2 regions of the Acidaminobacter sp. QWL-03 genome follow, and region 1 is predicted to be linked to the other one. Evidence: a T-box and tRNA genes for the amino acid it is inferred to sense, from the RefSeq annotation. Region 1 holds a T-box; the other holds one or more tRNA genes.
What was found. The T-box of region 1 lies ahead of metG (methionine--tRNA ligase). A T-box ahead of a tRNA ligase gene usually reads a tRNA of that ligase, here a tRNA-Met.

Region 1 (3,277 bases):
TGGAGCACCAGGAGTTTGTCCGCGTTAGGATGACGCTCGCAGGCCACGATTTCCGCGACCTTGAGCTGAACCTTGGCGAACTCGTCAATGGTGATTTCGGAGGATTCTGGGGTGGTGTGACCATCGGCAGAAACCTTGTCTTTAGGGGCTTCCTTAGCTTCCTTGGTTGGTGCCTCTTCCTTTTTCTCCGTAGCGCCAGGCTCCTCTGCAGGCGCGCCCAGTGCGGCCAGGGCCTCGAGCTCCTTAGGGATGTCGATGCGCGGGAAGAGCGCGTCCGCCTTCTGCACTTTCAGGCCTTCTGGGAGCAGACCAAAACTTCGGGCGCTGTCCCAATGGGTCAAGCTGCCCTCTTCGAGGCCGAGCTGATCCCAGATTTTGCGGGAGGTGTGAACCATGAACGGCTGGATGAGCGCGGACACTATGCGGATGGCCTCCGCCAGGTTGTAGAGCACCGTGTCGAGGACATCCTTCTGCTGCTCGTCCTTGGCGAGGACCCACGGCGCTGTCTCGTCAATGTATTTGTTGGTACGGCGGACCAGCTTCCAGATCTCGTCCAGGGCGTTTGAGAAGTCCAGCTTGTCAAGCTTCTCCTCCACTTTGCCGATGGTCTCCTCAGCGAGCTCTGACAAGGAGGCGTCAAATGCCGTGGTCGCACTGCTTTTTCTGATGAGACCGTCGTTATATTTCTCGATCATGGCGATGGTGCGGGAAACCAGGTTGCCCAGGTCGTTCGCCAGGTCGGAGTTCAGACGGTTAAGCAGGACTTCGTTGGTGAAGATGCCGTCCTGGCCAAAGGAGTACTCGCGCAGGAGGAAGTATTTGAGGGCGTCGACGCCGTAGCGGTCGATCAGGACAACCGGGTCGACAATGTTGCCCTTGGATTTTGACATTTTGCCGCCTTCGAGGAGGATCCAGCCGTGGCCGAAGACCTTCTTAGGCACCGGCACGTCCAGGGCCATCAACATGGCCGGCCAGATGATGGTGTGGAAGCGGACAATTTCCTTGCCGACGAGGTGAACGTCCGCCGGCCAGAATTTCGCGAAGTCGCCGTCCACTTCTTCAGGGTAGCCCAGGGCGGTGACGTAGTTGCTTAGGGCGTCCAGCCAGACGTAGATGACGTGCTTGGGATCAAACGGCACCGGGATACCCCAGTCAAAGGAGGTCCGGGTGACGCAGAGATCTTCAAGGCCTGGCTTGATGAAGTTGTTGACCATTTCGTTGACGCGGGACTTGGGCTCCGCGAAGCCTTCGACGTTTTCAAAGAGGTCCAGGAGACGGTCCTGGTACTTGGACATTTTAAAGAAGTAAGCTTCTTCGCTGGTCTTGGTGACGTCGCGGCCGCAGTCCGGGCATTTGTGGTCCACGAGCTGGGATTCCGTCCAGAAGGACTCGCAAGGGGTGCAGTACATGCCCTCATAAGTGCCTTTGTAGATATCGCCCTTTTCGTAGAGCTTCTCAAACATCATCTGCACGCGGCGCTCATGGTAGTCGTCCGTGGTACGGATGAATTTGTCGTAGGAGATCTCCATGACTTTCCAGAGGTCTTTGATTTCCGCGACGACTTTGTCGAGGAATTCCTTTGGTGCTTTTCCCTGGGCCTTCGCGACGTTTTCAATCTTTTGTCCGTGCTCGTCCGTGCCAGTCAGGAACATGACGTCGAAGCCCTGGGCACGCTTGTACCTGGCCATGACGTCTGCGGCGACCGTGGTATAGGTGTGGCCTATGTGGAGTTTCGAGCTTGGGTAGTAGATGGGGGTAGTGATGTAGAATGAGCCTTTTGAAGTCATATCGCACTTCCTTTCAAAATTTTTGATTCGGGCTGCCTAAAAAAAGATAAACCTCCGTCCTGATTCCTCAAGGACGAAGGTTCTGTTCGCGGTACCACCTTGCTTCACGCGACGAATCGCGCCTCAGCGCTGCAGGCCTGATGCTTTCAGGTCTGTAGCAGGCTTTCTAACGTCTGCCAGACGGCGCTGCCTAACCGACATAGGTTTGTCGTTTCAGCTGCGCGGTTCAGGGGCCATCTTCACACTCCGCCTGCCGCCGGTTCGCACCAAATCCCGGCTCTCTGAAGGCAAATTACAAGGTGTTACTCTTCCCGTCATAACCTTTTCATATCAATTGTACCACATTATAGCACAACGTGTAGTGGGGTGCAAGTTTTGTACTTTCAAATGAAATTGCGCGAGAATTGTTTGGAGCTCTGGCACCAAATTTGAGTTGGTGACAGTCCCCAACTTTGTTTTTGTCCGCGTCACCAAACTATGCGGTATTAAACAAAGTTCAAACTTGGCCATAAAAACAAGTTGCTTCCCTTTGCGTAATATGATAAAACCATAGAGAACTCTCAGCATACCCAGACGTAAGGAATCATTAAAGAGGTGCATAGATATGAGCAAGTATTTGAATGACCAACTCAATCAAATCCGGCAAATCGAGCTGGATCTTATGAACATTGATTTTAAGGAAGAATGTATTCGAATCCAGGGCTCAGAAGCGGGCGACCGGGAAAAGCGGTTCGATCTTGTCTTTGAAGGCGTCAACGCGTTTTTTTACAGTGATCCAGGACAACCCGACACCACCATCCCAGGCAAGCGGTCCACTATGAAAACGGTCTCTTATCTCCACGACGGCTTCGGTGAGTTCGCTGTGGTCCAGAATCAGGATGAAGAGATTGAATTTTATAATCTCGAATCCTCCATTTCAGTCCCCAACTTCAACATCGAGTTTGATGATGCCACGCTGTTTATTGAAGCAGAAGGCATCACCATCAACGATCTCCGTTACACCTTGACGAAAAAGAGCTGAGAAAACGCCGCAAATTTCTGCGGCTTTTTTTATTTTAGCCCTTTGCAACAATTTCGTGTAAAATATGAAAATAGGGTACAAATAAGATAATCAGTTCTCAGTACTCATCACGGACAATTAGGCAGCAGAAAATATGAGGGGGTATCTTTTTGAATTCACAATTGGTCTTCACACTCAAAGACGTTGGCATGCTAGTACTCTGGGCATTGCTCGTCGCCATACTTATTTTTATCTTATTGGTCCTGATCCGTTTCTACCGCTCGTTCAAAGACATCATGAAAATTGTTGATGATCACAGAGCCAATATTGATAAAGTCCTTGAAGAAGCACCAGGGATTACTAAAAATGTCAATCAGATTTCTGATGAAGTCAATTCCACGCTGAAAGCCTTTCACGGGACTATTCAGAATGTCGCTGAAACCACTGAAAGCGTGACTACGACCATCAAGGACAATAAAGACATCGTCGC
Region 2 (3,277 bases), 380 kb from region 1:
GGCCAAGACCACAGGGTAACGCGCCGAGATCACAGGGCTACGCGCCGAGATCTTCTGAATCAGGAAGAGATCAGCGTCCAGGTAATCGTCCTTCAAGTCCGGCACCATATTTTTCACCAAAGCCTCAGAATTTTAGATCCGATCGGCCTAGTTCGGGCGGTGGCTTTGAAGATATGCTGACGAGCTTTATGAAAGACTCGGATGACAAACTTAAAGGCATTAAAAAGAATGCCAAGTCGAGCCGCAGAGGCAACGGCTTCAGCACGAAAACAAAGTAGTACAATTCGCCGGCCTGGACCGGCGATTTTTTTTATAATTGAAGAAGAGGTGGAACAGGGTGGAGAAAATCTCGGTCATTGATATGGGGAGTAATTCTATTCGTCTCCTTATGGCAGAGTTGGAAGGCGAAAAGCTGGTCGGTGCTGAGAAGCTGCTCAGCATGACGCGATTGGGCGCGGGTGTGGACCAGACCGGGCTGCTCCGGCAGACGTCCATGGATGAGACCGTTGAAGCGGTCCAAGCGTTCAAGGCTTTGGCCGATGGTCGCGGATCCCGGCTTTTAGGCGCTTTTGCAACAAGCGCAGTTCGTGAAGCGGGCAATGGTCAGGACTTCGCAAGACGCGTTGAGCTTGAGACGGATGTACCGGTTGAAATTGTCAGCGGTGATGAGGAGGCTGTACTGGGCTTCCAAGGGGTCTTAGCCGGCATGGTGCATCCTGGCCGGGTGCTTGTCATAGATATTGGCGGCGGAAGCGCAGAACTCATTCTGGGGGATTTTGAGGGTATCGCACATAAGGTTTCTCTGCCACTTGGGGCAGTGAGGATGACTGAGCGGTGGCTTATGAGTGATCCACCTGCAGAGGCGGAGCTGGATGCGCTTAGGGCAGACGCGCTGACACAGCTGAAGACATGGCGGGAGCTCGTGCTTGGATATAAGCCGGAGTCAGCCGTGGGGATTGGCGGAACGGCGACGACGCTTGGCGCAATTGCGCTTGGAATGAAAGATTATGACCGTGAACGCATTCAAGGCTTTGAAATCTCCGCTTCGGCTCTGGATCACATGATCCTCAGACTGTCGGGAATGACGCTCGAGGCGCGGCGCGAGGTGCCCGGGCTGCAGCCTAAGCGGGCGGATATCATTATTGCCGGGGCGCTGGTGCTGGAGACGATTTTGAAGGCATTTGACATGACTGGTTATGAGGTCAGTGACTATGACAATCTTGAAGGTCTGCTGGTGTCGAGGGGTTATCTTAAACTGTGAAGTGGTTAAAATCCAGCACAGTATGAGATCGAGCCGGGGCGGCAGGGTTTCGGTGGGCATAAAAATGGTAAAATACTGGCTTGACGTGGTCTAAGGGATCGTGTAATATAATGTATGTGTTTACAGGGTGCCTGGAGCATGGCTTCAAATCCTGGCCTTGGCGGTGTAGCTTAGTTGGCTAGAGCGTCCGGTTCATACCCGGAAGGTCGGTGGTTCGAATCCGCCCACCGCTACCACATTTTTGATTTCTTTGATCATGCCGGCATAGCTCAATTGGTAGAGCAGCTGAATCGTAATCAGCAGGTCGCGGGTTCGAGTCCCATTGCCGGCTCCACTTCAAACCATTGGAAATGCCAGATTCTCACGAGTTGAGAATCTGGCATTTTTTCGTTTTTTCTATAGTTTGACGGGAAACCACTCTAATCTGCTATAATAAATATAAAGAAACAGCAGCATGGATGAAGTGAGATGAAATACCGAAATTATCATGGAAAGTGAGGCTGGATCATGGATAAAAACCGCGTTTATGCAATGCGCGTGGGCAGTGTCTATCCTTTATATGTCGCGAAGGCGGAGAAAAAAGGGCGCACGAAGGCGGAAGTTGATGAGATCATCCGCTGGCTGACGGGATACAGCCAGGAAGAGCTTGTGGCGCTGATGGATCAGCAGACAGATTTTGAGACGTTCTTTGCCAAGGCGCCGCTGATGAATCCTTCCCGGGCTCATATCAAAGGTGTGATTTGCGGTGTCAGAGTGGAAGATATTGAGGATCCCGTCATGAGGGAAGTGCGTTATCTGGATAAGCTGATCGACGAGCTGGCCAAAGGGAAAACCATGGACAAAATTTTGAGAAAGTAAGACTTGGCGGAATTTCTTGTCGGTACAAGGCTGGCGGGATTCGGCCGATGGTTGGAAACGTGACCATCGGCTAAAGTGCTCAGGTACTGGCCGGAGTTAAAGGGACAGTTGCCAGGTAATCACAAAAAAGTCAGATTAGGTGAATGGCATCATAAATGAAAGGAATTTATGGGTATGAAAGAAATAGCCGTCGTTGCGAATGAGCAAAGTTACGCTGATTTCATAAAAGAGTGTCTGACAGTCTATTTTGGAAATCAGGCGAAAATCAACGCCTACTCCGCGGAGGCCGTTGACAGCATGCCATATATCCGGGAAAAATATATCGCGATCTCGGGGTTTACGGTGTTCAAGCTGATCTATGACAAGATCAAAGAGTCCTCGGTGCTGCAAGCGCTGCGGTTCACCATGAGCAAAGCGCAGATTGACATGCTGAAGGATCTGCCCTCCGGAGAGAAGATTCTGCTGGTCAATATTGACAACAGGAAGTGCATGGAAGTTATCACACAAATCTATGAAGCGGGCTACAAAAATTTAGATTTAGTGCCGTACTATGGGGATGAAAGTACCAGAGACATGAGCATCAGAGTGGCCATTACGCCAAACGAAATGCAGCTGATGCCGCCTGGGATGGAACAGGTCATCAACTTTGGTGAGCGGGTTTTGGACGTGGAAAGCGTGATTGAGCTCGCTGAAAAGATGCAGATTGACGGCATTTTCAATTCGGAAGAAGCCAGAAACGCGCGCAGCAGTGCGGTGCTGACCTCTGGCGGTGTCACGAAACTGCTGGGTGAAAACGAAAATCTTCTGGATCAGATTAAAGCACTGATGGAGCTGATGGATGACGGCATCATTCTCACAGATTTGATGAGTCAGATCTATCTTGCCAACCAGAAGGCGAAGTCCATGCTCAGAAACCGGTCGGAATTCATTGAGGGCTTCGGGATTTCGGATATTCTTCCGGAACTGCGGATGGGGGACGATTCCAGGCGCCTGAAGGCTTCGGAAAAACTGATTTCGGTAGGCGGCGTCAATCTGGTCATCAAAGTATCCCCCATTTTTTCAGATAAGACCAAACGGGGCAACATCATTACGCTGAGAAGCTTTGATGAACTGGAAGACCAGCAGCACTCGATCCGTTCCCGAATTTCGGGGACGCGA

Region 2: it encodes a tRNA-Met, which carries the amino acid that the T-box ahead of metG (methionine--tRNA ligase) is inferred to sense. The anticodon was not compared.

What each region holds. Positions count from the first base shown of each region.
Region 1 is NZ_CM178752.1:2,762,205-2,765,481, reverse strand. It holds gene metG (methionine--tRNA ligase) at 1-1,787, opposite strand, end outside; T-box leader at 1,854-2,114, opposite strand; gene AC4PHM_RS12940 (YxiG family protein) at 2,392-2,808, shown strand; gene AC4PHM_RS12935 (hypothetical protein) at 2,958-3,277, shown strand, end outside.
Region 2 is NZ_CM178752.1:2,386,037-2,389,313, reverse strand. It holds gene AC4PHM_RS11330 (S1 RNA-binding domain-containing protein) at 1-278, shown strand, start outside; gene AC4PHM_RS11325 (Ppx/GppA phosphatase family protein) at 338-1,261, shown strand; tRNA gene AC4PHM_RS11320 (tRNA-Met) at 1,421-1,497, shown strand; tRNA gene AC4PHM_RS11315 (tRNA-Thr) at 1,520-1,595, shown strand; gene AC4PHM_RS11310 (DUF2200 domain-containing protein) at 1,769-2,119, shown strand; gene AC4PHM_RS11305 (sigma-54 interaction domain-containing protein) at 2,294-3,277, shown strand, end outside.